One region of the Pasteurella sp. P03HT genome, then DNA from elsewhere that is predicted to be linked to it. Evidence: riboswitches for the same ligand, from Rfam matches in the RefSeq annotation. Region 1 holds a riboswitch; the other holds the start of a gene.

The links. Region 1 has a riboswitch for thiamine pyrophosphate ahead of thiB (thiamine ABC transporter substrate binding subunit). Riboswitches for the same ligand answer to the same signal wherever they lie in the genome.
Region 2: another riboswitch for thiamine pyrophosphate. It lies ahead of ACWIT3_RS02665 (ABC transporter ATP-binding protein); the one in region 1 lies ahead of thiB (thiamine ABC transporter substrate binding subunit).

Annotation. Positions count from the first base shown of each region.
Region 1 covers NZ_JBSIUM010000005.1:120,821-136,144, forward strand. Annotated here, with positions in the region: gene parE (DNA topoisomerase IV subunit B) at 1-1,104, opposite strand, end outside; gene ACWIT3_RS05670 (hypothetical protein) at 1,276-1,563, shown strand; gene ACWIT3_RS05675 (DUF7916 family protein) at 1,720-1,890, shown strand; gene ACWIT3_RS05680 (methyltransferase regulatory domain-containing protein) at 1,929-3,413, shown strand; gene glnE (bifunctional [glutamate--ammonia ligase]-adenylyl-L-tyrosine phosphorylase/[glutamate--ammonia-ligase] adenylyltransferase) at 3,471-6,413, opposite strand; TPP riboswitch at 6,606-6,697, shown strand; gene thiB (thiamine ABC transporter substrate binding subunit) at 6,736-7,740, shown strand; gene thiP (thiamine/thiamine pyrophosphate ABC transporter permease ThiP) at 7,751-9,361, shown strand; gene thiQ (thiamine ABC transporter ATP-binding protein) at 9,354-9,995, shown strand; gene bioB (biotin synthase BioB) at 10,058-11,071, shown strand; gene nagE (N-acetylglucosamine-specific PTS transporter subunit IIBC) at 11,230-12,690, opposite strand; gene nagB (glucosamine-6-phosphate deaminase) at 13,005-13,808, shown strand; gene nagA (N-acetylglucosamine-6-phosphate deacetylase) at 13,820-14,956, shown strand; gene purU (formyltetrahydrofolate deformylase) at 15,031-15,324, opposite strand, start outside.
Region 2 covers NZ_JBSIUM010000002.1:94,629-109,952, reverse strand. Annotated here, with positions in the region: gene tkt (transketolase) at 1-402, opposite strand, end outside; gene ACWIT3_RS02705 (TIGR00645 family protein) at 648-1,229, opposite strand; gene ACWIT3_RS02700 (MFS transporter) at 1,362-2,666, opposite strand; gene thiE (thiamine phosphate synthase) at 2,659-3,321, opposite strand; gene thiD (bifunctional hydroxymethylpyrimidine kinase/phosphomethylpyrimidine kinase) at 3,376-4,188, opposite strand; gene thiM (hydroxyethylthiazole kinase) at 4,181-4,984, opposite strand; gene ACWIT3_RS02680 (ABC transporter substrate-binding protein) at 5,541-6,488, opposite strand; gene tenA (thiaminase II) at 6,511-7,164, opposite strand; gene ACWIT3_RS02670 (ABC transporter permease) at 7,195-7,947, opposite strand; gene ACWIT3_RS02665 (ABC transporter ATP-binding protein) at 7,947-8,669, opposite strand; TPP riboswitch at 8,748-8,853, opposite strand; gene rmuC (DNA recombination protein RmuC) at 8,932-10,557, opposite strand; gene ACWIT3_RS02655 (Maf family protein) at 10,656-11,258, shown strand; gene ACWIT3_RS02650 (topoisomerase DNA-binding C4 zinc finger domain-containing protein) at 11,281-11,832, shown strand; gene ACWIT3_RS02645 (Sua5/YciO/YrdC/YwlC family protein) at 11,837-12,388, shown strand; gene aroE (shikimate dehydrogenase) at 12,392-13,201, shown strand; gene rarD (EamA family transporter RarD) at 13,264-14,139, opposite strand; gene ilvY (HTH-type transcriptional activator IlvY) at 14,187-15,068, opposite strand.

The sequences.
Region 1 (15,324 bases):
CAGTTGTTCTGCTTGTTGTACGTTTTGGTTTAGCCATAAACTAAAGGCATCTTTCACAACGCCGCTCACAAAGACCGCACTTTGACGAGAAGATAAACGCTCTTTAGTTTGTCCTGCAAATTGGGGATCTTGCATTTTAACTGAGAGCACATAAGCACAGCGTTCCCAAATATCGTCAGCCGTTAATTTGACACCACGTGGCAGAAGATTGCGAAATTCACAAAATTCACGCATGGCATCGAGTAAGCCTTGACGGAGTCCGTTGACGTGTGTTCCGCCTTGAATAGTTGGGATCAAGTTGACATAGCTTTCGCCCAATAATTCACCACCTTCTGGCAACCATAATAATGCCCAGCTCACTGCTTCTTTGTCCCCTTTAAAATCACCAATAAAAGGTGATTCAGGTAAGGTCAGTAAACCATTTACCGCCTCGCTTAAATAATCAGATAAACCATCTTCATATAACCAAACATCTTCAGTGTTGTTGACTTTATCGATGAATTTGATTTCTAAGCCCGAACAAAGTACTGCTTTTGCACGCAATAAATGGCGTAAGCGAGAAACCGAGAATTTGTCACTATCAAAATATTTTGGATTGGGTTTGAAGTGGACGGTCGTGCCTGTATTACGTCGTCCACAAGTGCCGATGACTTCTAATTCCTCGACTTTAACGCCGTTTTCAAAAGCAATTTTATAGACTTCACCGTTGCGTTTGACCGTCACATCAACACGTTCAGACAACGCATTAACCACCGAGATCCCCACGCCGTGTAAACCACCCGAAAACGCATAGTTTTTATTGGAGAATTTTCCCCCAGCGTGTAATTTAGTGAGGATCACTTCCACACCAGACACTTTTTCGATAGGGTGAATATCCACTGGCATACCACGGCCGTTATCAATGACTTCAAGTGATTGATCTTTATGTAAAATCACTTCGATTTTCGTCGCGTGTCCTGCCAATGCTTCGTCCACACTATTATCGATGACTTCTTGACCTAAATGGTTGGGGCGAGTGGTGTCGGTGTACATCCCTGGACGTAGTTGGACGGGTTCAAGATCTTTTAAAACGGTTATTTCATTCGCAGAATAAGTAGTTGTCATAGTAAATGATAGGTTGACTGTCAAAATTGCCCAAGATTTTAGCAAAAAAAGCCTGTTTTTGCACTATGACATATTTTTAGCATATTTATTCACTAAAAATGGAAACGTCGTGAGTTATGTCAACAAAATCAGATCACGGCAATTTTAAGCGCGGGCTTTGATCTTGGCGTCGTGAATGCTTATGCGGCTTATGCGGTCAAGCACGAATTTGATAGCGTCGACAGTATCGATATTATTAATATTAATGCAGGTCGCCATGGGTGTTATTTTGTGACGAACTTTGATCCAGAAGTGAATTTCCGTGAATTTACGGGGACTGTTTGGAGCTGGCAAAATAGCCAATGGGTTGCCAACAAAATGTTTGAAGTAAAACGTACAGATGATTTCCCCATCGTGGGTATACAACATTCCTATTTAACAGGTCACGATGAAAACGGCGATCGTGAGTTAACGTTTTAATGCATAAAAATAATGAGCAAGTGCGAGTGGTCACTCGCACTTTTACTTTTCAGCTCAGTATATATCCCATGCTATACTTTCTTTCGCTATCCTGCCTTGCTACAATGCGCCCATTCTTTACTTAATACGCATCAAAGAAAGCATAAGTATGAAGCAATGATTCGACAAATTGCGTTAAATAGTAAAATGGCGGGAGTAGATATATCCCCTATCGGTGATGCAGGCTTTTACGGTATTACCGTTCCAGAAAATATTATGACTGACTCGATGGCGATTTGTGGACCCCGTCATAGTTATATCCGTATGGCGATGTCAATCAATCGTTAAGTATATTGGCTGCAATTTAAATTGAAATAACGTATCACATGGAAAAAATAGAATTAATTAAAGCAAGCTACAATGAGTTGCCTTATATTTCCAAAGGCTTTTCACATACTTTGCCTGAACGGCAAAAAGCGGTATTAGCATTACTTGGTTTTGAGACACCAGATATTCAGTACGCGAATGTATTAGAAATCGGCTGTGGGTTTGGTGGCAATTTGATTTGTAGTGCGTTGTTACATACCGACGCGCATTTTACAGGGGTGGATTTATCTGAAAAACAAATTGAAGGCGGAAAACAAATTATTCAACAGTTGGGATTAAACAACGTTACACTACACTGCCAAGATATCTCGTTTTTTGAAAATACGTCAACAAAGTTTGACTACATCATTTGTCATGGTGTGTTCAGTTGGGTACCCGAATCCGTTCGTATAAAAATTCTGGAATTGATCCAATCGCACTTAGCAGAAAATGGCGCCGCCACAATTTCTTATAATACCTATCCAGGCTGGAAATCATTAGAGGTGTTAAAGGAGATCATGACATTCCGAGTGAATCAGCTAGAGAAAAATCAGCTTGCCTCCTTGCCTCCATTAGAAAAAGTGGCTTACGCTAAAGGAACGGCGGCATTTTTCGCAGAACATTTGCTAGATAACTCGGTGTTAAAAGAAATTGCAGAGGGGGTAGAAAGCAAGGATGAGCATTATCTTTACCATGAATACTTTGAAGAAGATAACCAGCCTTTTTATCTGCATGAGTTTGATGCTTTACTCGCACAATATGGACTCGCGCATATTTGTGATTCGACGCTTGGGGCAACGTTTCCGATTTTTAAAAACGATGAGATTATCGAGAAGCTGGATATAGAGTGTGGAGATAATCATTTACATAAAGAACAATACTATGACTATTTATTAAATAGACAATTTAGAACCAGTATTGTGACACACCGTGCCAATAAAGAAAAATGTAATATTTCCCGCACGATCAAGACAGCACATATGGATAAATTATATATCAGGGCGAATTTAGGGAATGAGTCTACTTCAAAAGTTATGATGAAGTTAAAAGAAATTCATCCTCAAGTGATCAATGTGTCCGCGTTTATTGACCGTTATTTTGCGGATAATCAAGACGAAGGCTATTCGTCAATTTTATTGGAAATGTATAATCAGCATCTTGATTTTTACGCCAGACCAATTGAAATTAAAACAACAGACAAGCTGAAATTGAAAGCAGTATATCGGCATTATTTGGAATACTATTTAACAACAGATAGACCGATGGTGAGTTTATCTAATTTTATTGGCAATACCTTGCAACTTTCTCATACGGAAATTAATACGCTTTTACTGTTTGATGGCGTAAGAACAGATGACGATGTGATTCAGTATCTGTTAGCAAAAATTGAGGAGGGCGTATTCCAGATTGGCAAAGATTATGAGCAGGATGATCGCCAACAATTAGTGGAAAAAGTGGTTAAGGAGATGCGAATGTTTGTTGAAGCCAATTTGATGAATGAATAACAGCTGTTATCAACACAAAAGAAAAGAGGCATAGGCATGCCTCTTTTTTGTCTAATGTTAATTTGCAAATAAATTTGTCCATAAGTGATGGATCAACGCGCGTTCAGATTGAAATTCTTGATCAGACACAACAGATGGCTCACCTAATAAGTTGAGGTGATGAATACGATCACGCAATGTCACATAACATGCCTTTAATTGTGTGGCGACTTCTTCAGAAATGACCGCACTTTCAGCCATCACATCAAAAATCCTGACGTTATCTGACCATACTGCCAATTCTGGATGCTGTGGTGCATTGGCAAGAACTAAATATTGTGCAATGAACTCAATATCCGTAATGCCACCACGATCGGTTTTGATATTGAAGGTCCCTGTTTTACTGTGAGCAAGGTGTTCATACATTTTTTGACGCATCGCCACGACATCTGTTTTGAGCGTATTCAGATCGCGTGCTGTACAAAGGACGGTTTGACGAATGGTTTCAAATTGTTCACATAAGCGAGGGTCACCATATACTGCACGGCTACGTACCAAGGCTTGTTTTTCCCAAGTCCATGCTTCATGTAATTGGTAATGCTGGAAAGCCGTAAGCGAACTGCATAATAATCCTGATTCGCCAGAAGGGCGTAAACGCATATCGACATCATATAACACGCCTGCAAAGGTATTCATGCTAAAAATACTGATAATTTTTTGTGCCAAGCGTAAATAGAATTGATGGCTGTCGATGCTACGTTTTGCCCCGACAGTTTGGCTGTTTTCTGCCGATTGATAGAGAAAAACGAGATCTAAATCAGATTTATACCCGAGTTCAATCCCACCTAATTTGCCATATCCGACCACGACAAAGCCCTTTTCATTTTCCGCTAAATGTGCAGGAGTGCCAAAACGCGCACTGACTTGTTGCCAAGCCAGATTCACGACAACGTCAAGGATCGCTTCTGCTAAAAATGTCAAATGGTCACTGACTTTCATCACGGGCAAAGCGCCGAGAATATCAGCGGAGGCAATACGTAATAGGGCAGTTTGTTTAAATTGACGTAGCCCATCAATGATCTGTTCTTCATCTTCTGGCGGCAAACGGAGCAAATATTGACGCAATTCACTTTGGTATTGATCATGTGGAGGGGGATTGACTAATGCTTTGCGATCCAAAAGCTCGTCAAGCAAGATTGGATGGCGGGCGACTTGTTCCGCGATCAACTTGGATTTTGAACATAATTCAATCAACTGGGTCAAGGCTTGCGGATTTTCTAGTAATAATTCGAGGTAAGTGGTCCGCGTGACGATTTTTTCCACAATATTCAGTAGTCGCGGTAACAGAGTGTGATAAGCAGGATGGGAAAAAATATGCTGAAGTAGAATCGGTAACAACTGATTGAGGACTTCGCGACCACGTGCGCCAATTGGGCGACGTAATAAATCGTGACGAAATTGCAGTAAAGTATGAATGATTTGTTCAGTATCCGCTTCATGTACATGATTTTCAGCTAACATCTGTTCAATATCTTGCTCATCTAAATCAGCGTCTAAAAAATCATACCAAGCGTGTGTATTGTCATGGTTTTCTTCTTTTTCTTCGCCAATTAACGTATTAAAAACTGCTCGCACTTTTTGTTGGTGCTGGGTTAACACCTGATAAAAGCTTGCCCAATCAGAGATCGGATAGGTGACGTGTTCGGGTTTCCCGTGTAGGTCCCATTGAGTAAAAGCACGTGTTGCTTCGACTAAACGCCAACGATCGATTTCCTGTTCAGGTAATTGCTGAGTTTGTTGATCATGGATAGCTTGCAGCACATTTTCTGTACGACGTAAAAATAAATAGGCTTGTTGGAGATCCACTTTTTGTTGAACGGAAATCAGATCTAATTTAGCAAGCTCAGGGAGTAGGGCTAGTAGTTCATGACGTTGTAGTCCCCTTTCTCGTCCACCTCGAATCAATTGAAAGACTTGTACGATAAATTCGATTTCACGAATCCCACCTGCGCCCAATTTGATATTATCGACTAAACCACGACGGCGTACCTCACGTTCAATTTTACCTTTCATCTCACGCAACGATTGAATCACGCTGAAGTCAATATAGCGACGGTACACAAAAGGGCGGAGCAGTTGTTGTAGGGTTTTCACATGAGGATCTGTTGCTTGAGCCCCTAAAATGCGCCCTTTTATCATGGCATAACGTTCCCAGTCGCGCCCTTGTTCTTGGTAATATTGTTCTAGCGCATTAAAACTCAACGCCAACGCGCCACTTTCGCCAAAAGGGCGTAAACGCATATCGGTACGGTATACAAAACCATCTGCAGTATAGTGGTCTAAAGCGTGAATTAAGCGCTGTCCTAAACGCGTAAAAAACTTCGCATGATCAACCGCACGTCGTGTACCGACTGTTTCGCCATTACTTGGATAGGTAAAAATCAAATCAATATCGGAAGAAAAATTGAGTTCAAAGCCCCCCAATTTCCCCATACCTAAAATATACAGTTGTTGTGGATTTCCCATCTCATCAATGGGGGTGCCCATTTCTTCACAGGCGCGTGCATAGAGCCAATCCCGTGCGCCAATAATTAGGCTTTCTGCTAATTGAGATAAACGAATAAAAATTGCTTCGACTGTCGCTAAGTTTAAGCTTTGACAAAAACTCAATTTTGCTAATTCTTGATGACGGAACGCGCGTAACACTTCATAAAAATGCGGTTCAGCGTCGACTGCGCTCAGTAATTGAGTGAGACGGGGGGAATAGTCACTGCATTCTGCAAAGGATGGGGGAGATTGCCAACACTGGTGTAAAAAGTGCGGGTATTTTTGTAGGACTTCGCTGAAAAAATCGGAGAGCGCTATCGCATACTGCAACTGTCCAATTGGACGAGTACGATCTGTCTTTTCCTTTTCAATTTGTTGGAAAAGCGTAGCATCGTATTGTTCTGGAAAATGGACAATCAGTAATTGAGCAAGTTCGGTTAATTTAGCATCAAATTGAGCAAAGGGAAATGACATAGGCAATCCTATCAAATCAGCACAAAACATGCAGACTTTAGCATAAAATCTTGTCTTTCACTGCAGGAATTTTGCGATTTTGTGCGTTAATTTTGAATGTTTTTTATGTTTTATTTTGCAGAAAATGAAGAAAAAGACGGAATCGTGTGAGAAATAAGCCTTGTCCTGCTGGATCAAAATATTATAGACTTAGCCACTTAGTCGGGGTGCTTGCAACAAGCTGAGATAATACCCGTGAACCTGAAGCAGTTAATACTGACGTAGGAAACTAACAGTCATTATTGCTGTGTACTTTTTTGGTGAAATCACAAGAGAGGACACAATGTCTAAATTAAAAACGTCTTTATTGTTAACCGCACTTTCCACTTTTTCTGTTTCTGTATTTGCACAAAGCCAAGCAGTGAATGTCTATACTTATGATTCATTTACGTCAGATTGGGGCGCAGGTCCAAAAGTGAAAGCCGCATTCGAAAAAGCGCATCCACAATGCCAAGTGAATTTCACTGCATTCGGTGACTCAGGCACAATGTTCAACCGTTTACGCTTAGAAGGCAAAAAAACAAAAGCAGATGTGGTTGTTGGTCTTGATAACTATGCATTAGAAGAAGCGGAAAAGAGCGGTTTATTTACAAAAAATAATGTGGATTTAGCGCAACTTTCACTGCCAATTGAATGGAAAAATCAAACTTTCCTGCCTTATGATTTTGGACAATTCGCCTTTATTTACGACAAAACGAAAGTACAAAATCCACCAAAAAGTTTAAAAGAATTAGTTGAACGCCAAGATTTGAAAGTAATTTATCAAGATCCACGCACCAGTAGCGTTGGACGTGGTTTATTGATTTGGATGAACAGCGTGTATCCGCAAAATGAAGTAGAAAATGCGTGGAAATCGTTAGCGAAACATACTGTTACTGTGGGTAAAGGTTGGTCTGATACTTACGGTGCATTCTTAAAAGGCGAAGCGGATTTCGTGGTAAGTTACAGCACATCGCCATTGTATCACCTAGTGTTTGAGCAAAAAGATCAATACGTGGCGACTGAATTTGCCGAGGGTGGCGTGTTACAAGTTGAAACTGCGGCAAAAGTGATTGATCGTAAAAATGCTTGTGCCGATCATTTCTTAAGCTTTTTAGTGCAACCAGAAGCACAACAGCATTTAGTGACCAGCAATGTGATGTTGCCTGTGATTAATGGCAAAATTGAACCGCACTTTGATGCGTTAAAAGAAAAACAATTGAAAGAAAAAGTGTTAGATACTAGCAAAGTGACCGCAGAACAGCTTAAAAACTGGATTGCAGTATGGCAGGCAACATTAACAAAGTAATGTTGTAATAATGCCAATGCGTTTTTTCCATCAGACGTTCCGCCCATCGCATTACGTGGGCGGAATTTTTGTAATTGCATTTTTGCTGCTATTTTGCGGCAGTGCCTTATTTTCACTTTTTTCTGCACAAGGGGATTATGGCTGGCAACAGCTTGTCAGTGATCAGTATTTGCATCACGTTTTAACCTTTAGCTTGTGGCAAGCGTTTTTGTCTGCGTTATTATCCGTTTTCTTTGGTTTTCTTGTGGCTCGCGCCTTTTTTTATCAACACTTCAAAGGCAAGCGATTTATTCTTAAATTATTCTCTCTCACCTTTGTTTTACCGTCTTTGGTGGCAATTTTTGGTTTGCTTGGCGTGTATGGTGGTTCAGGTTGGTTAGCAAAAATCAGTACATTTTTCGGAAGCGATTGGACACCCAATATTTACGGCTTAACTGGTATTTTAATCGCGCATCTTTTCTTTAATATTCCACTGGCTTGCAAAATGTTTTTACAAAGTTTGCAAAGCATTCCTGTTCAACAGCGCCAGCTTGCAGCACAACTGAATTTACGTGGTTGGCAATTTATCCGCTTGATTGAATTGCCTTATTTACGCCAGCAAGTTTTTTCTGTTTTCACCTTAATTTTTATGCTTTGTTTCACGAGCTTTGCGATCGTGTTAACCTTAGGTGGTGGACCGAAATATACCACTTTAGAAGTGGCTATTTATCAAGCGATTTTATTTGAATTTGATTTACCGAAAGCCGCATTATTTGCGTTGTTGCAGTTTGTGATTTGCTTTGCGTTATTTACGTTAAGTAGCTTGTGGGGCAAAGCGCCTGCCACCGTGTTGCATAACAAAAATTATTGGCAAGACAAACAATCAAGTGCGGTGCAAATCTGGCAAATTTTTTTGATTGTTGTGGCAAGTTTGTTTGTGTTGTTGCCTTTGTTTAACACGTTGGTTTCCGCCTTTTTTTCAGGCAAGTTTTTCAGCTTATGGGCAAGTGAACAACTTTGGCGTGCATTAGGCTTTTCGTTTGTGATTGCGCCAACATCGGCATTACTGGCGGTGTTGATGTCCGTTGCATTATTGTTATTAGCAAGGCGCTTGGCTTGGTTACATTATCCCGTATTATCTCAAAGTATTCTGAGTATTGGGACGATGATTCTCGCCATTCCTACACTGGTATTAGCGATAGGGTTATTTATTCAGCTGCGTGAGGTTGATTTTTCAACATTACACCTTTTTGCAGTTGTGGTATGCTGTAACGCCTTGATGGCAATGCCTTTTGTATTACGCATTTTAGCGGTGCCAATGTATAACAATATGATTTATTATGAAAAATTATGTGAGTCTTTGAATATTCAAGGCTGGCAGCGTGTTAAGTTAATTGAGTGGAATCAGTTACGTGCCCCAATACAATATGCCTTTGCATTAGCTTGTGCATTATCGCTCGGTGATTTTACGGCGATTGCGTTATTTGGTAGCCAAGATTTTACGTCATTGCCTCATTTGCTGTATCAGCAACTTGGGCATTATCGTAGCCAAGAAGCCTCAGTCACGGCGTTTATTCTGTTGATGTTATGTATGTTGATCTTTGTGGTGATTGAGCGACAAAAGGAAGAGAACAATGATTAAATTAGAACAAGTTCATTTTCAATATAAAAATGCAGATTTCTGGTTTGATTTGTCTGTTCCAGCTCAACAAAAAGTCGCCATTGTGGGCGCAAGTGGCTCGGGCAAAAGCACCTTATTGAATTTATTGGCGGGCTTTGAATTTGCCGCACAAGGTGAGATTTGGTTAAACGATGAAAATCATACCGACACCTTGCCACATCAACGCCCTGTATCCATGTTATTTCAAGAAAATAATTTATTTACGCATTTAACTGTGGCGCAAAATATCGCTTTGGGGTTAAAACCTAGCTTAAAATTGACTGCACTTGAAACACAACAAGTGGAGCAAGTGGCAAATGCCGTGGGGTTAGGCAAATTATTAGCCCAATCGCCAAAAAATTTATCAGGTGGACAAAAACAACGTGTGGCATTGGCACGTTGTTTATTACGCGATAAACCGATTTTATTATTAGATGAGCCTTTTTCTGCACTCGATCCTGAATTGCGTGCTGAAATGTTGAATTTACTTTTGACGTTATGTGACGACAAAAAATTGACTTTGTTGATGGTGACACATCAGTTAAGTGAAGTGAAAGATAAAGTGGATCGTATCATTCAAATTGAGAATGGTAGGATCAGTGATTTATCTCTTTGAAATTCACAGTTTTAATGGAAAATAGACCGCACTTTTGCGGTATAAAAAAACGGAAAACAACTATGACAATAGCAACATCTTTTCAAGTAAAAACCCTAACCCCACATCCTTCTTTGGAATATTGGTCTGTATGTAAAGTGGAAGCGTTATTTGAAACGCCCTTTTTGGATTTAGTCTATCGTGCAGCGCAAGTGCATCGTGAACACTTTAATCCAAAAGCGATTCAATTATCGACTTTAATGTCGATTAAAACGGGTGGTTGCCCTGAAGATTGTGGTTATTGTCCGCAGTCTGCTCGTTATCAAACAGGCGTACAAAATCAGCAATTATTAGAAATTGATGAGATTGTCGAGAAAGCGAAAATTGCCAAAGCACGTGGCGCAGGGCGTTTTTGTATGGGCGCAGCTTGGCGTGGTCCAAAACCAAAAGATGTGGCGAAAATTACTGAAATTATCAAAGCAGTAAAAGCCCTAGGTTTAGAAACGTGTGGAACTTTTGGGTTATTACAAGACGGTATGGCGGAAGAGTTGAAAGAGGCGGGTTTAGATTATTACAACCATAACTTAGATACCGCTCCAGAGCATTATCACAATGTGATTGGTACTCGCCAGTTTGATGACCGTATCAACACCTTAGGCAAAGTGCGCAAAGCGGGCTTAAAAGTATGTTGTGGTGGGATCGTCGGTATGAACGAAACCCGTAAAGAGCGTGCGGGTTTAATCGCAAGCCTTGCAAATTTAGATCCACAACCAGAATCGGTACCCATTAACCAATTAGTGAAAGTGGAAGGCACGCCATTAGCAGAAGCAGCAGAATTAGACTGGACAGAATTTGTACGTACGATTGCGGTTGCTCGCATTACTATGCCAAAAAGCTATGTGCGATTATCCGCGGGTCGTCAAGGAATGTCTGAAGAAATGCAAGCAATGTGCTTTATGGCGGGCGCAAATTCCATTTTCTATGGCGATAAATTGTTAGTCACGGGCAATCCAGAAGAAGATGGCGACCAATTATTAATGGCGAAATTAGATTTAGAACCAGAAACGGAAGAAAACCGTTATCGTGCAGAAGATTAATATTATGTAAAGAGCGGTCTATCGCTAAAAAATTTTACAGATATAGGGGGAGGCGATCTGTTTTCCCCACCATAAAAAGATGACCTTTCGTATTTAGCTATAAAAAAACACACTCAAATCTGAGTGTGTTTTTTGTTAACGCTTAAGTAAATAAAAGATTACATTTTGACTTGTTGTTTAATCGCATCGGCAACAAGTTCAGCTTCTGGTCCAAGGATCACTTGTAACCCATTGTCACCTAATTTGACATTACCTTTTGAGCCCAGTGCTTTTAATTGTTCTTCATTCACTTTATTACGATCATTGAGCACTAAACGTAAGCGTGTGATACAAGCGTCGATAGTTTGGAAATTATCTTTCCCCCCTAATGCAACAATAAAGTTAGCAGCACGTTCTTCACGAGAAGCATCTTTTTTCACTTCAACGCTCACTTCATCGTCTTCACGACCAGGCGTTTTTAAGTTGAATGCTTTGATTGCGGCACGGAAGATGACATAGTAAATCACTGCAAACACAAGACCTTGTACTAATAGCATATACCATTGTGTTGCAAGTGGGTTTTGTGAAGATAAAACCATATCAACAAAACCAGCACTGAAACCGAATCCTGCCATCCATTGCATTGAAGCAGCAATGAAGACAGATAAACCTGTTAATAACGCGTGAATCACATAAAGCACTGGTGCAACGAACATGAACGCGAACTCTAATGGCTCAGTGACCCCTGTAAAGAATGAAGCTAATGAAGCCGCAATCATTAATGACGCAACTTGTGCTTTTTTCGCTGGTTTAGCGCTGTGATAAATAGCTAATGCTGCCGCAGGTAAACCAAACATCATTACAGGGAAGAAACCTGCTTGGTACATACCAGTCACACCTAGTACAGCCGTACCATTTGCAAGAGATTGCGCACCGCCTAAGAAGTTAGGGATATCATTGATACCTGCAACGTTGAACCAGAACACAGAGTTTAGTGCATGGTGTAAACCAACTGGGATTAATAAGCGGTTTAAGAAACCATAGATACCCGCACCTGTCGCCCCGATATCTGTGATGGATTTACCAAAGCCTACTAAACCGTTGAAGATCACTGGCCATAAGTACATTAAAATGAAAGACACAATGATCATCACAACAGACGTCACGATTGGAACTAAACGTTTACCACTAAAGAACGCTAATGCAGGCGGTAATTCAACTTGGTGGAAACGATTATAGAGTTCTGCTGAAATGACACCAACTAAAATACCAATAAATTGGTTATTGATTTTACCAAACGCAGCAGGCACTTGGTCTGCAGCAATACCTTGTAATTGAGCAACAGCACCAGGAGAAAGCAGGGTGGTCACCACTAAAAAACCGACTAAACCAGAAAGTGCGGCAGAACCATGTTTATCTTTTGACATACCAAATGCGACACCCACCGCAAACAGTATCGCCATGTTATCAATAATCGCGGCACCAGACTTGATCAAGAATGCGGCTAATTGGCTTTCGCCACCCCAACCATTCGGATCAATCCAGTAACCAATCCCCATTAAAATCGCCGCTGCAGGCAAGGCGGCAACAGGAACCATTAATGCCTGCCCAATTCTTTGTAAGTAACTTAGCACACTCATAGGAACTCCTTTTATTTTTTTATTTGGATAGTATTGAGAAGATCGTAAACGTTTTCTCAATTGCTGTAACTATATGCCGATAAATTTCTATTGCAAATTAAAACTCTGATTTTTGTGATTTTCATCACTAAATATTCTAGTCAGATCACTTTCTATTAGCTATTTAAAATAACTTATTTTATAATGCAAAAAAATAAAACTCCATATTTTGATAATAATTTGATGTCTTCTAGTCAAATTGTTAACAGCGAGTGAAAAACTTTCTTTATGCGTTGTTTTACATACAAATTTACATACAAAAGAGGTAATAAGTCATGCGTTTAATTCCATTACACAATGCTGAACAAGTCGCAAAATGGTCTGCCCGTTATATCGTTGATCGCATTAATCACTTTCAGCCTACAGAAGACCGCCCGTTTGTATTAGGTCTACCAACAGGTGGGACACCATTAAAAACTTACCAAGAATTAATTGCGTTAAATAAAGCGGGTGAAGTGAGCTTTAAACATGTGGTGACATTTAATATGGATGAGTATGTTGGGCTACCAAAAGAGCATCCAGAAAGTTATCACGCATTTATGTATAGAAACTTTTTCGATCATATTGATATTCAAGAAAAAAATATCAATATTTTAGATGGCAATACCGACGATCATGAAGCAGAGTGTCAACGCTATGAGGACAAAATTAAGTCTTACGGTAAGATTCATCTCTTTATGGGAGGAGTGGGAGTAGATGGACATATTGCGTTTAACGAACCTGCCTCATCGCTTTCTTCTCGCACTCGTATAAAAACGCTTACACAAGACACCCTCATCGCAAATTCACGCTTTTTTGATAATGATGTGAATAACGTCCCAAAATATTCTTTAACTATCGGCGTTGGCACATTACTGGATGCTGAAGAAGTGATGATTTTAGTCACGGGGTATAACAAAGCGCTGGCACTACAAGCTGCAGTGGAAGGGAGCATTAATCATTTATGGACAGTGAGTGCACTGCAAATGCACCGTAAAGCAATCATTGTTTGTGATGAACCTTCAACACAAGAACTCAAAGTGAAAACAGTGAAGTATTTCACAGAATTAGAAGCCCGTGCCATTAATAGTGTGAAATAAGGAGAACAACAATGTATGCGTTAATTAATGCGGTTATTTATACTGCACAAGACGTAATCTATGGTAAAGCTGTTGTCGTAGATGGTGATAAAATTCATGCCATTGTACCTGTTGAACAATTACCAAAAGATATGAAAACCATTGATTTACAAGGAAATAATCTCACCGCGGGATTTATTGATCTACAATTAAATGGCTGTGGTGGCGTGATGTTTAATGAAGAAATTAACGTCAGAACCTTAGAAATCATGCAAGAAACCAACTTAAAATCAGGTACGACAAGCTATTTACCAACGTTTATTACCTCGCCAGACGAAGGGATGAAAGAGGCGGTCAAGGTGATGCGTGATTATTTGACCAAATATCAAAATCAAGCCTTAGGTTTACACCTTGAAGGACCCTATTTAAGCGTCGAGAAAAAAGGGGTACACCGCGAAGAATATATTCGTGCAATCAGCCCCGAGATGAAAGCATTCTTATGCGATAATGCTGATGTGATCACGAAACTCACGCTCGCGGCGGAAAACCCAACCGCACAGTATATTCCTGACTTTGTTGAAAAAGGGATTATTGTGTCATTAGGTCACTCTAACGCAACCTATGATGTTGCTAAAGCCGCGATTGAAAAAGGCGCGAGCTTTGCTACTCATCTACATAATGCTATGTCACCAATCAGTTCAGGACGTGCGATGGGCGTAGTGGGGGCTGTGTTAGATTCAGATATCTATACTGGCATCATCATTGATGGTTTACATGTTGATTACGGCAACATCCGTATTGATAAACGTATTAAAGGTAAAAAATTGTGTATTGTAACGGATGCAACGGCGGCAGCAGGGGCAAATATTGAGTCTTTTGTCTTTGTCGGCAAAACGGTTTATGTCCGTGATGGTAAGTGCTACGATGCCAATGGAACATTAGGCGGTTCTGCAGTGACTATGATTGAATCAGTTAAAAATGCCGTGCAAGAAGTCGGGATTCCGCTTGATGAAACCTTACGTATGTGTAACTACTACCCAGCCAAAGCAATTGGCGTAGACGATCGTTTAGGTTCAATTGAAGTGGGTAAAGTCGCAAACTTAACCGCTTTTACACATGATTTTAAGGTCATCGGTACGGCAGTAAATGGTGAGTGGAAAGCCAACTAAGCAAGATAAAATAAAAAATAGCGTGAGGGTTCACGCTATTTTTTTCGCTAAAATGTGAACAAAATAGACCGCACTTATAGCACAATTGTTTTGTTTTTATACACAAAAATGCGATCATGCAGTGCGAGATCTAAAGCACGGCTTAATACCGTTTTTTCCACATCGCGACCAGCACGCATCATCGCTTCTGCATTATAAGTGTGATCAACATTGATCACATTTTGCATAATGATCGGACCTTGATCTAATTCATTATTAATGAAATGTGCTGTCGCACCAATAATTTTCACCCCACGTTCATAAGCTTGATGATAAGGTTTTGCGCCAATAAATGCAGGTAAGAATGAGTGGTGAATATTAATGACGCG
Region 2 (15,324 bases), on a different contig from region 1:
GGCAAAGGTTTTTTCAGCAATCGCAAAACCTACAGCGTTGGTGATACCTTGACCTAAAGGACCCGTGGTAGTTTCAACACCTGGTGCATAACCATATTCAGGGTGACCTGGTGTTTTAGAATGTAATTGACGGAATTGTTTTAAATCATCAATAGACAAATCATAACCTGTTAAATGCAATAGGCTATAAATTAACATTGAACCGTGACCATTCGACAGAATGAAACGGTCGCGATCGAACCATTTTGGATTCGTTGGATTGTGTTTTAAGAAGTCACGCCATAATACTTCTGCAATATCTGCCATGCCCATTGGCGCACCAGGGTGACCAGATTTTGCTTTTTGCACTGCATCCATACTTAAAAAACGGATCGCATTTGCCAGTTCTTTACGAGTTGCCATAATGATTTACTCCTCAGTGAATTAAGACTTATAGTTACGCATTATTCTACTCTATTTTGCTTTTAAAGGATAATCAATATTTGGCACAATTGTACTGACCATATGAGATGAAAACGAGGTTATGACGTGTAGTCTGAGTCGTTTATTGTTTGATCGTTTTTGAGGTAACCCAACCTAGAGAAAAAAGAAAACCTTCAATCTGCAGCGCAAATTGAAGGTCGGTGTATTATGTCACGAGTAAGGAGTTAATGCCCTTTATGATTGGTGCTATAAAGAATTTTATCTGTGTATGCCATAGCAACCGCAGAGACTAAGAAACCTAAGTGGAGCAATAATTGCCACATCATGGTTTTTTCCTCCATATTGGCAGCATTCACAAAAGTTTGTAACAAGTGAATAGAGGAAATACTGATAATTGACATTGATAATTTCACTTTTAACACAGAGGCATTCACATGGCTTAACCATTCAGGCTCATCTGGGTGATCTTTTGTACGTAGTTTGGAGACAAAGATTTCATATCCTCCGACAATGACCATCACCAATAGATTGGCAATCATGACCACATCAATTAAATTGAGTACGGCAAGCATGATCATGTTGGCATCCATTGTTTGTAGGTTAGTCATTAATTCCCACAAGGATTTCATAAATTTATAGGCATAGATACCTTGTACAACAATTAATCCTAAGTAAATTGGGAGCTGTAACCAACGGCTAGCAAAAATAATTTGGCTGATGATATTTGGGGCATGACGTGGGCGCGACTTATAGCGCGCAGATTTGTGTTTAGTGTTAGCAGGTTGCTGTTGAGTATGTTGTTCCATGTTGTTAGATCAGAATAGAGTGAAAAGAGGGGTGAAAATTACCTGTTTTTTTCGGAAAATTCAATTTATTTTTCTGCCAGTAGATAACGGCGTGTGATCGGCTTTAGGTGTGCAATCACACGCCATGTTGTCTCAAATATTTTGCAGATCACATTGTTTTGTTTCAGTAATTTGCGTGACCGCAATCAACGAAATCAACGCATTTGCAGCAAGGTACAAGCCTACGCCAATTAAACCAAAGTTCGCATTAATTTTCATCGCGACAATGGTGGCGACACTTGCCCCTAAAATTCCAGCAAAATTGTAAGCGATGGATGCCCCAGAATAACGGACTTCTGTTGGAAATAATTCGGGCAACAACACGGCCATCGGACCAAAAGACATTCCCATAATCATGAATCCAATGGCTAAAAATGCAAATACGCTAGCAGGGGTACCTTCACTTAAAAAGATCGGTAAGGTAAGCCCAAAAATCAGTGTCGCGATGCTGACATATTGCATTAAACGACGCCGCCCAATTTTGTCAGCGTAAATGCCAGAAAAAGCAATTGAGCACCCGAAAATGACTGAGGTGATCAATAAAAAAGCAGTAAAGGTACTCGCCTGTAAGCCTAGACCCATGGGGTGCCCAGCAGCAGAAAGGGTCGTTGGGCTTTTCGCGTAGATTTGAGCAAATGCCGCCAAAATATAGAACAGCACATAACCCGCGGTCGCTAGAAAGATACTGGTCATAAAGGGCTTAAGGTGTTGAGTAAAGACCGCTTTGATTGGGAACCTGTGGGTTTTACCTTGTTTTTCTACTTCAGAAAAGACCGCACTTTCATGGATTTTAGCACGGACATACCAACCGATGATCACTAACACAGCAGAGGCAATAAATGGAATACGCCACGCCCATTCGACTAACGCATCTTGCCCAAAAATGTTCCCTACTGCGAAAAATGCGCCATTTGCTAAGAGCAAGCCAACTGGCGCCCCCAGTTGTGGAAATATACCGTACCAGGCTCGTTTTTCTGCTGGGGCATTTTCTATGGCAACTAAAGCAGCGCCGCCCCATTCTCCCCCTAAGCCAATGCCTTGACCAACACGGCAGAGACAAAGCAGCACCGTTGCCCAAATGCCAATGTCGGCATAGTTCGGTAATAAACCAATAGAGACAGTGGAAACGCCCATTAATAATAATGACGCGATCAGGGATTTTTTACGTCCAATTTTATCACCGAAGTGTCCGAATAGCATGGCACCAAAAGGACGGGCAAAAAATGCAAGTGCTAAAGTAGACAAGGAAGCAAGTTCATTGCTAACAGGATCAGCACTGTGGAAAAATTGATGGTTAAAAACCAATACCGCTGCCATGGCATAAATATAATTATCAAAATACTCAATTGCTGTGCCAACCATTGTCGCAACGGCAACTTGGCGAGGATGATTACGCATTCCCTAGCAACTCCTGAACGGTTTTTGCGATGTTGGTGGATTGTGCGATAGCGGAAATAACAGCTATGCCATTGGCGCCACGTTGACGTAGTTCACTTGCGCTTTGAGCAGTGACTCCACCAATTGCCACGATTGGCTTATCGATCCCATTTTGGCGAATCGTAGAAACGAATTCGACCCCCACAACAGGTTTGGGATCTTCTTTCGATTGGGTTGGGAAAATCGGGCCAGTGCCGAAATAATCAATAAGCGGGTTCGCTTGTGCGGCAAGCCCTTGCTCAAGGGTATTGACGGAGGTGCCGATAAAACATTTGCTATGACAAAGTGCGGCAACATCAGCGACTGCCATATCTGTTTGCCCAACGTGAATGCCGTCAGCCCCAATTTCAATCGCCAGCTGTACATCATCATTCACCACAAAAGGCACGTTATATTGACGACAAAGATCGCGACATTTCATCGCAAGTTCTTTCACTTTTGCGGGATCTTGTAAGGACTTTTTGCCTTTTTCGCGAAATTGATAACAGGTGATCCCTGCTTTTAACGCCTGTTCTAAAATCCCTAATAGATTTTCAGCAGGATCTCCCCCTGTATTCGGGCAGTCTTGTGTGCCTGCGATAAAATACAATCGCATTGCTTGTTCAATGTTGTTCATATCCATCCTTTCAAAATGTTGTGTTTTTTGACCGCACTTTTGTGCAAATGAGACTTATTTTTCCACTTTGGAATAGGCCCAATGGTTTGTCGGACCGTGTCCGTGACCAATATTTAACGGGTCACTAATTGCTGCTGTAATGAAAGCCTTCGCAGTTTTCACTGCATCAACAACAGAATTGCCTTTCGCTAATTCCGCCGCTAGACAAGCCGAGAACGTACAACCTGTACCGTGCGTATGTTTCGTTGGGAAACGAGGGCTGTCTAAGAAAAATGTTTCGGTTGGGGTGAAAATCCAGTCACGACAAACGGTACTTTGTGAATCTTCAGTGTGACCACCTTTAATCACGATATTTTTTGCGCCCATTTGTTGTAATAAGGTTGCTGCCTCAAGTGCGGTCTTATCGTCCACAATTTTAATGCCGGTTAACGCTTCCGCTTCGGGTAAGTTTGGCGTAATCACTTCTGCTATGGGCACTAAATGCTGTTTCAACGCATTCACGGCATTTTGTTGTAATAATGGTGCACCACCTTTTGCGATCATTACTGGGTCTAACACCATTTTACCAAAGTGGTATTTTTTCAATGCATTCGCCACACATTCGATAATTTCTGCTGTGCCTAACATACCGATTTTAAACGCTGAAATGTGGAAATCGTCCGCAATCGCCTTCAACTGCGCTTCAATCGTCGTTAATGGAATCGGGTGAATGTCAAATACGCCCAACGTGTTTTGTGCAGTAATTGCGGTAATTGCCGAAGTACCAAACACGCCACGCATTTGGAAGGTTTTTAAGTCCGCTTGGATACCCGCACCGCCACCGCTATCAGAGCCCGCGATGGTTAAGGCTTGTGCAATATTACTCATAAGACACTCTCGCTAATTGTGAAACTTGTTCTGGGGAAATGTTGGCTAATTGATCTAATAAGCCCACATAAAATTGTCCGTGTTGTGTATCACTTAACTGTTCAGCAGCTAATTCGCCAGCTAGGGCATAAGTGGTGCAACCTTCAACCATGGCATCAAAATATTCTTCAGGCTTAGCCACTGCTAAGAATGCGCCACAAACCGCACTTAATAAGCAACCTGATGCCGTAATTTTCGGAAATAATGGTGTGCCATTGTGAATTTGCGCGTGGCGTTTGCCGTCACTTAAATAATCCGTTGCACCGCTGATCATCGCGACACAATGATATTTTTCAGCCACAATACGTGCGATTTCTGCAACGTTCGCATTGCCTTTGCCAGCGTCCACGCCTTTCGCTTGCCAGTCCACGTCTGCAATTGTTGCTAACTCCCCCGCATTGCCACGAATTGCCGCAAACTTCACTGCTTTTAATAACGTTGCGACCGTTTGTTTACGGAAACTGGTTGCACCGACACCCACAGGATCTAACACCACTGGAATACCCACTTGGTTAGCTGTTTGTCCCGCTAACACCATCGCCGCCACTTCTTTTCCCATTAAGGTGCCGATATTAATCACCAGTGCATTGCTAATGCGTGGTACTTCGTCCATTTCTTCAATCGCAGCAGACATTAACGGCGAAGCCCCAATCGCAAGCAATCCATTTGCAGAGAAGTTAGCCGCCACTACGTTGGTGATGTTGTGGATGAGAGGGTTTTGGGATTTGATTTTTTGTAGGTATTTTGGTTTTAGCATGTTGGTTGTACTTCTGTTTTGTGATGTTTTAGTTTTATCAGTTTAGTTCTATCGGGTTTCGCACGATGTGCGACCTACTTTTTCTTTTGCATTGATTGTCACTTTTCTTTGCTTCGCCAAAGAAAAGTAACCAAAAGAAAGGCGACCCTGCTTTGCCTTGAATCCTTTGTTCTATTGAATTTGCTTTACTGAAAATTTTGAACTCGCTACGCTCAAACAGGCAAAATTTTCCTACAAATTCAACTTCACAAAGGCGGCAAAGAAGGGAGCTCAAAGTGCGTTATTCAAATATTTTTTTCTATAAAAAACACCGCACTTTTATTTCCCTTCGTAATAAAATGGGGTCCCCGTGTAAGTTGCCCGAATGAAAAAGAAATTTTTAGGAAAATAAGGTTGCGTAGCAAAGCGAAGACAACTTATTTTTCGTTTAAAAAATTTCTTTGGAATGAGGTTAAGCAACTTAGTCGGGGTGTGCTTTCTTTTTGCCTACTTTTACTTTGCACAAGCAAAGAAAAAGTAGGTCGCACATCGGGCGAAACCCGATATCGAATAAAAATTATTTCACTTCTACCGCGTAATCACTCAACGGTTTAACCACTTTCGTTAAGCCATTTTCTTTCAAAAATTCCGCCATTCTTTCATAACGGTGACCATCCAATGCTCTTGGGCGTAATGCTAAACGAGGTAAGGTATCTTTCCACGCTAAACGGTTGAGGTCGTTGTCTAATTCTTTTGGTTTGTATGCCACGAATGATTTCCACGCATCGTCAGGGTGGTTCATGGTGTAAATGGTGGCTTGCTCAAGTGCGGTTAAAAATTTGCTAATTTTCTCTTTTGGCATTGAGGTTTTGTTTGCCACTAAAATTAACTCATCATATACCGGCACACCGTTTTCTTCTGGATAGAACGCGCGACCTGGTTGTTTTTCTAATTGCATTTGGTTTAATTCAAAGTTACGGAAACCGCCGACTACAGCGTCCACTTGACCGCTAATCACAGACGGTGAAAGTGACCAGTTTACGTTCACCATTTCCACATCTTTGCCCGTCAAACCTGCTGATTTCAACATGGCTTTTAACAATGAATCTTCAAAGCCACTCACTGAATAACCAATTTTTTTGCCTTTTAAATCTGCGAGGGTTTTGATGTCGCTTTTTTCTAATACAATCAACGTGTTTAATGGAGTTGCCACTAACGTACCAACACGAGTGAGTGGTAAATCTTCCGCCACTTGGATTTGTAATTGTGGTTGGTAATCAACGGCTAAATCCGCTTTACCTGCTGCCACTAATTTTGGCGGTAGAGAAGGATCGGCAGGTTCAACAATTTCAACCTCTAAGCCGTTTTTCTCAAAATAACCTTTTTGTTGTGCCACGATAATGGCGGCGTGATCTGGGTTTACAAACCAATCGAGCAATAACGTTAATTTTTCTTTTGCCGATACAGAAAGGCTGACGCCCATTGCGAGCGCAACTGTAAGCGTATTTTTCACGAAGTTTTGCATTTATTTGTCTCCTTTTTTCTTGTTAGCTTAAATCTAATCCCATTTGCCAAAATGCAGATTCCATACGGGTTGCGGTATTAAAAATCTGTTGTAATTTGGCGATTTGTGTTTCAGTTAAACCGGCACATAACGCATCTAATGCTTCAATTGCGTTTTGTGCCGCAGTTTGAAATTCCTCACCTGAATAAGCATCAATCCACGCTTGATACGGGTTGTTTTCAGGACTTACGCCACTTTCTACGATGTGTTTTGCAATCACCGCATAACCAATAGCGCAAGGTGCGATAGCGGTATAAAGCTCTGCTAAACCACCTGTCATTCCAGCGTCTAACACATAGCGTGTGTAAGCCACGCAAGCAGCAGATTCTTCGGTGCTGAATAAGGTTTTTTCATCAATTCCCCAGCTTTCGCAGAACTGAATATGTAATTGAATTTCGTGCAACAATGCGCCAATTGCCTCGTGTGCCGTTTTCATTTGAGCAAAATTTTCGGCTTTATAAATGCCCAATGAGAGCGCTCGGTTGTATTGAAACAGGAATAAATAATCTTGTTTCAAATAATGTTGGAAGCAGGCTTTCGGCAAAGTGCCATTTGCCATTTTTTGCACAAATGGGTGGTGGACATAATCCTGCCAATATTGCCCTGCATTGTTGATAAGTTGTTGTGTTGTTGACATTGTTGTGTTCCTTCTCGATTTTTTTAGGCGTTATTTTAGGAATCTCACCCAAGGTAGCCATTTGTTCAGTAAATAATCCACGCTGAAATATAGACACAAGCTCATTAGCATTAAAACGAATAACGCCGAGAACATTAAATCCACTTGCATTCGTGCGTTAGCGTGGAGCATTAAATAACCGAGTCCCTGTGATGAACCGACCCACTCGCCGACAATCGCCCCGATGGGTGCAACGGATACCGCTATGCGTAAACCTGATGCAAAAGAAGGCAATGCAGCGGGTAATCTCACTTTAAATAACATCGAAAGTGGTGGCACTTTCATTGTTTTTGCGAGCTCTAGCCATTGATTTGGCGTGTTGCGTAAGCCGTCATAACAAGCGGCGGTAACAGGGAAATAAATAATCAGCACCGTCATGACGATTTTGGAGGCTAACCCATAGCCAAACCACAACACCAATAACGGCGCGATCGCAAAAACAGGAATGGCTTGCGAGATGACTAATAACGGTAATAAAAATGCGGATAAATGGCGTGATAAACTCAAAAGTAGAGCAGAAATAAGCCCTAATGTAACGCCTAAAAATAGTCCTAGCCCGATTTCTAATAGGGTTACTTGTGCGTGCTCCCACAATAAATCATAACGGCTAGCGAGTTGGTCGAAAACTTCGGTGGGTGGTGGCAACATATAGCGCGGAACATCAAAAAAACTGACCGCACTTTGCCATAATCCAAGCAATAATAATGAAAGTAGCGTGACTTTAAGGAGCGTTTTAATTTTCATTATTCCGCACCTTTCATCAGCTGGGCGAGTAAATGCTGCTGCAATTGCCACAAATCATCTTGCACTAATTCGCGTGGCGCTATGCCTGTGGGCGTGATTTTTTCTGAAAGTGTCGCTGGATAATTTTGTAACACATAGATTTCATCACTTAATCGAATCGCCTCTTGCGGATCGTGGGTGATCAATAAAACGGTCTTGTGTTTCAGCAACTCACAAGCGAGATTTTGCAATTGCAAACGGGTGACGGCGTCCAATGCCGAAAAAGGTTCATCCATTAAAACGATGTCCGCCTCTTGCATTAACGTGCGAGCAAGGGCGACGCGCTGTCTTTGTCCACCAGATAAATGATAACAAGCCTTGTGTTGATGCATATCCATTTTGACCGCAGCTAACAACTGCTGTGCTTTGGCTTGTGTTTCTGGTGTTTTTGAATGGGTTAAATGTTGAGCTAATTGAACGTTATCGATGACAGACAACCAAGGATACAACGCATCTTGTTGTGCCATATAACTAATTTTTTCATTATGCGGAAAGCAAATTTCCCCTTGTGTTTTCGCTTCATTCTCAAGCCCTGCAATCGCGCGCAACAAGGTGGATTTCCCCACACCAGATGCGCCCAAAATACTCGTCCACTTTCCTTTAGGTAACGCAAAATCAAACCCTAAGAACAAAGGTTCTTGGTTATAGGTCAATGTGAGTGAACGAATTTCAACCGCATTCATTGTATTAACAACAAATTAATTAGCGTTGAAATAGGAATAAGCGAGATAAGGAAGTTGAAAAAATCAAAGAAAATGAAAGTGTTCGCATAATTAGTTTCCTACGTCAGTATTAGCTGTATCAGGTTCACGGGTATCATCTCAGCCATACGTTTTATTGATACGTAAAGCACCCCGACTAAAACGCGATAAGACTACATTACTCTACTAAAAAAAGAAGATTTTTGTTAAAGAAATGTGATCTTCGTCACGTTATTAATTTATGTTATGGTTGTGGCTTGTCGATTTTTTCTTCAATTTTAACCACTTGCAAGCGTTCGACTTCTACATCATTGTGCAGTAATTCCACGTTTGGCATTGTTTTGTTGGCTTTGGCGGACAGGTCTTTGAAGCGTTCGACTTTGCCTACCAAGCCTTGTTGACCAACAAGTGCGGTGACGGTGTTGTTGTAGTGAGAGCTCACCGTAGACAGCGTGCTACCGAGCTTGCTAAGACGTTCTGCCACCACGCAAATTTGGTTGTAAATTTCCCCTGCGCGAGCACTGATTTCTTTTGCTTCTTCATTGCCTCGTTCGATACGCCACAAGTTTGCGACGGTACGTAAAATCGGCATTAATGTGGTGTGAGAAACGATAATGACGTTCTTCTCATAGCCATAATTAAACAGGCTTGGATCCATTTTCATTGCTTCAATATAAGCTGGCTCAACCGCAATAAACATAAGCACAAAATTCGGGCTACGCATTCCAATTAAGTTGCTGTAATCCTTGCGTGACAAGTCGTCAATGTGGTTTTTAATCGCTTTGATATGCTCACGCAATTTGCTTTGACGAAGCATTTCATCATCAGAATTGACCGCACTTTCATACGCCACCAACGACATTTTGCTGTCGATAATCAAATGTTTTTTATCAGGCAAATTCAAAATGAAATCAGGGTAATTGTGTTTGCCTTCGCTGTCTTTAAAATGCGCTTGTGCTTCGTAATGTTCGCCTTCAATCAAGCCCGCTGATTGCAACGCACGTGCTAATTGCACCTCACCCCAGTTACCTAAGGTTTTCTTTTCCCCTTTTAGTGCGGAAGCCAAATTATCCGCCTGTTGCGACATATTTAAGCCGATATCCAACACTTTTTTGATTTCCGCTTCTAAACCCGCATTGCCTTTTACTGACTCGGAATGGATTTCATTCACTCGTTTTTGAAAGCCTTCAATTTGCTCACGAAATGGCTTGAGTAGGCTGTCCAATGCGGTTTGGTTACTTTGGCTAAAGCTACGGCTTTTTTCTTCTAAAATGCGATTGGCTAGATTTTGAAATTCGGTGCTTAATTGTTGCTTACTTTGCTCAATATTTTGTTGCTGCTCGGCAAAGTTTTTCTCTTTTTCCGCAAGCGTGGTTTTTAGCTCAGTAAACTCTTGCGAAAGTGCGGTCAATTTTTCCACTAATTCACGATTTTCCTGCTCTTTGCGATAGAAATTGCTTTGGCTATGTTCAAGTTGCTTTTCTAAACTTTCCGCTTGTGCAGAGGCAATCCCAAAGCGTTCTTTCAGTGCGGTGATTTTTTCTGAAATTTCGTTATGGCGAGCTTGTTCTTCGTCTAATTCTTTTTGTAAGTAGCCTAATTTTTCATCACGCTCAAGCAAACGCACTTGCAACCCCTCTGCATTGGTTTGATATTTCACCACAGCTTGTTCAAGCTGGCTTTTGGCGAGTTGAGAAGCTTCAAATTTGCTTAATAATTGATTGAAATCTTCGATGGTTTTATTGAGATCTTGTTGCAATTCTTGGCTGTCACGTTTACGACGCGCGCTGATAAAAAATAACACGACACAGCAAAAAATAAGCGCGCCAATAATCAAAAGGTATTGTGATGAAGTCAATTCAGATAGCATAACGATTTTCCATAAATTTAACCGAGGGTTAAAGTATAAAGGAAAGTGGCGGATTTATCCTAACAGGTTATAATCTTTTTTATTTATCAGGTTGGATTATGTCTCATTCCCAATTTTACCTTGCTTCAAGCAGCCCACGTCGTTCACAAATTTTGCAAAATTTAGGTTTTAAATTTGACGTGTTTTGTTGCGAAATTGATGAAACTCCGTTGCCGAATGAAAAGGGGGCGGATTATGTGTTGCGTATGGCGATTGAGAAAAATCACGCGGCACGCAAAAAATGGCAACAAGAAAAATTTGCGAAAAATACACCGCACTTGCCCTGTCTTTCTGCGGATACTTCAGTGATTTTAGACGATAACATTTTAGGCAAGCCACAGAATGAGGCTGATGCAGCACAGATGCTGCGTGCGTTATCAGGCAGAGAACATCAAGTGATTACGGCAGTTTGTGTTGCCGATAATCAACAAATGAAAACGGCAGTACAAATCAGTAAAGTACACTTCAAACCCTTAACAGAGCAAGAAATTCAAGCCTATATCGCAACGGGTGAACCGATGGATAAAGCGGGTGCTTATGGTATCCAACAATTAGGCGGTGCGTTTATTGAGCATATCGACGGCAGCTTTACTGGCGTAATGGGCTTGCCTGTGTTTGAAAGCGTGGCATTATTGAAGGCGTTTGGGGTAGAATTGTTTTAATTTAACTGAGGAACACCAATCAATGAGCGAACGCCTTTTTCAACATACAAAACAAGAAGAACATTGCCCTGTTTGCAACGCCTTATTGCAAGTCAAACAGGGCAAAAAAGGCTTGTTTTTAGGTTGTAGCGCGTATCCTGATTGCGATTATTTGCGCCCTTTACAGCCACAATCTGAAAGCAAAATCCTAAAAGTGTTAGAACAGCAATGCCCCGAATGTCAGCACCCGTTGGTATTAAAACAAGGGCATTTTGGCATGTTTATTGGGTGTAGCAATTATCCAGAATGCCATTTTGTGGTCCACGATGAACCTGAGGAACAGGCGGAAGAAACCGTCCCTTGCCCTGAATGTCGAAAAGGTGAATTAGTGGCACGTCGTGGGCGGCAAGGCAAAGTATTTTATGGCTGTAATCGCTATCCTCAATGCAGATTTACGTTACCTAGCAAGCCGTATTTAGTGGCTTGTCCTGCGTGCGAAAGCCCAGTTTGTACCTTGAAAAAAGAAACGGAAACTCACCGCACTTTTCAATGTGTGAACAAAAGCTGTCGCCATATTTTTGACTCGGAAATCTAATTTAATGAATATTCAACAAATCGTCGCACAACTTAAACAAAACGAAGTGGTCGCTTACCCAACAGAAGCCGTATTTGGCTTGGGTTGTAATCCAAACAGTGAAAGTGCGGTGCAAAAATTATTAATTTTGAAACAACGGCCAATTGAAAAAGGGCTGATTTTAGTCGCCCCGAGCTTGGATTATTTACTGCCATTTATTGATACTTCAAATTTTGAAGATGAACACTGGCAACGTTTGCAAGGGCAATATGATCGCCCAACCACTTGGGTCGTGCCAGCAAAAAGCACTACGCCGAAATTTTTAACCGGACAATTCGACAGCATTGCGGTGCGTTTATGTCAGCACGATGCAGTGAAGCAACTCTGTGAGCAAGCGGGTTTTGCGTTAACTTCAACCAGTGCCAATCTCACCACTTTGCCGCCTTGCCGCACTGCGCAAGAAGTTCGCGCACAATTTGGCGATGATTTCCCTGTGTTAGATTTACCCGTTGGCAGTGCGACGAATCCGTCTGAAATTCGAGATCTTTTTACTCATCAACTGTTTAGACAAGGTTAAGCTATGGATAAATATGCGGTGTGGGGCAACCCAATTGCACAAAGTAAATCGCCACAAATTCACAAAATTTTTGCTGAGCAAACTCAACAGCAAATGGAATATGTGGCAATGCTCGGTGATGAACAAGATTTTGAACAACAATTGCGTGTCTTTTTTGATAAAGGTGCGCAAGGTTGCAACATTACTGCACCCTTTAAAGAACGTGCTTTTCAGTTAGCAGACATTCACAGCGAACGTTGTCTAACCGCTGAAGCCTGTAACACCTTGAAAAAGTTAGAAGACGGGCGTTTATATGCTGACAATACCGATGGTGCAGGCTTGGTCAGCGATTTACAACGTTTAGACTGGCTTAAACCAGAACAACGGATTTTGATTTTAGGGGCAGGCGGCGCAACAAAAGGCGTGTTATTGCCTTTATTACAAGCGAAGCAACATATTGTGTTAGCCAACCGCACCTTGAGCAAAGCAGAAGATTTAGCGCAAAAATTTGCCCAATATGGCAGCATTGAAGCTGTCGAATTAGCCAATATCCCAGTGCAAAAATTTGATTTAATCATTAATGCAACTTCTTCAGGCTTACACGGACAAACCGTCAACATCAATCCAGAAATTTTGCAAAAAGCCACCGCACTTTACGATATGCAATACGCTAAAGACAGCGACACGCCATTTATTGCCCTCTGTAAACAATCAGGCAATCACAATGTGAGTGATGGCTTCGGCATGCTCGTCGCACAAGCCGCCCACGCCTTTGAATTGTGGCGTGGGGTAATGCCAGAGTTTGAACCGTTATTGGAAGAAAAAGTACTTTAATGAGTCCTTGCTCATACAAATTAGGATAAAAAATACCGCATTCAAGTGCGGTATTTTTTAGCTTATTTATAACGCCGTTTCAATCTAATCAAGCCCTCTCCCATAAAGAGTAACATTGAGAGAATGAGGCAGATGAAGAGTGGATAGGTGGCGCTGTCGAGTTGTTCGCCAATTAAGAAAGAGACGAAGAGCATCATGATTGGTTCTGCGTAGCCGAGTAAGCCGAGTACGTTAATTGGCAATAAGCTACTGGCGAGGATGTAGGTGTTAAGTGCCACACCACTGATTAGACCTAATAATAGAAGTAACCATAAAATATTCGGATTGACTTGTTGTACTGCGCTCAGATCAACTTGTAATGCAAAGTAGATACAAACGGGTAATAACAATGTCATTTCAATGCAGAAGCCAGCAAGATCGTTTATTTTTAGGATCTTACGGGTGGCGAAATAAGTGCTGTAACCAACGCTTACTAAAAGTGCTTCCCACGAAAGTCCGCCTTTCAACAGGATATTCGAGAATACGCCAATTGCGGCAATGACGACGGCAAAGAATTTGAGGCGCGAGATATGTTCTTTGAAAATCAGTCTTCCTGTTAGCACCATGACTAAAGGCAATAATAAGTAACCAAAAGACACGCTGAGAGCGCTACCATTGTTAGGTGCCCACAAGAATAACCAAATTTGAATCCCCATCATTGCCGAATTAAACAGGAAACCGAGAATAAGCAAAGGATGTTGTTTTACTCGTTCAAAATAATGCAATAAGGCGGGTTTTTGTTTGAACAAGAAGACTGCGGTAATGACAAACGGTAAGGTAAAAATAATGCGAAAACCGAAAATATCTTCGCCACCTAGAGGCAATAACAGAGTAGAAAAATAATACAAATAACCAAATAAGACAGAAGCCGATAACGATAAAATTATCCCTTTTAACATAAACTTATTCTCAAAAATTTGCCGAAAAATACAACATTCTGCTCACTTTACTCTAAGGCTTGCCAAAATGCACGCACTAATGGTTGCGTTAAGCATTTTTTCTGGACACAAATCCCCAGCTCGAAAGGGGCGATTGGATTACTGACTTGCAAAATGGAGACCTGGCTATTCATTGGGCTATTCTTAATCACCACATCAGGTAACATCGCCACGCCACAGCCCAAAGCAACCATCGGCATAATCGCCTCGTGACCTGCCACCGTGGCGTAAATCTTTGGATGCTTGATTTTCTGTTGTTTAAACCATTGATCAATACGCTGACGAGCAGGGCCTTCCACTGGCAGAATAAAGGGGATTTGTTGCCAATCGATCGTAGGTTGTTGAAGTAATTGCATTGCAGGACAAGCAATACGAGGGGCAATCAGCGATAAACTAATCTCATCAATGTAGTGAAATTCAATGCCATTCGGTAAGTTTTTCGGACGGCCCGCCAGCGCAATATCGGCTTGCTGTGTTTGAATTTGTTGTAACGCAAGGGAGGGATCACCCGTAGTAAGCTGAATTTCTACTTTGGGATAACGTGTACGAAAACGCTCTAAGATTGTCGGTAAATGGCTATAAGCAGCCGTTACTGAACAGAATAATTTCAATTCACCAGTGAGTGCTTGTTTGGGGTTATAGCGTAATTGTTGTTTCATTTGCTGCCATTCCGCCCAACTTTGTTGTGCAAATGGAATAAATTTTTCCCCTGCTTCAGTGAGTGTTACTTGTCGATTATCACGCACGAAAAGTGGTTGCCCTAATTCTTCTTCCATGCGCTGAATTTGACGGGATAAAGTAGAAGGCGACATATGGTTTTGTGTTGCCGTTTTAGCAAAGTTTTTTGTTTCACAAAGATGGAGAAACAGTTTGAGATCGGTGAAGTTCAAAATGATATTCCTGATTTTTCTAAGTCGTTTATCGATTTCTCTCAAGCACAATTTTATAACCGTACAGTATGTTTTTGCGCTTTTTTATAAGCAAGAGAAAGTCAGTCTTCTTTGGCAAAATCTAACATTATTGTTGCAATAACTGCAATATAAAATACCAATAATATCAATTTACGCAATCATAAAAATCACTATAATCCAAATAAAGTACAAATAATATGCAAACACAAACTCAGACAACTATTCATCACAGTTA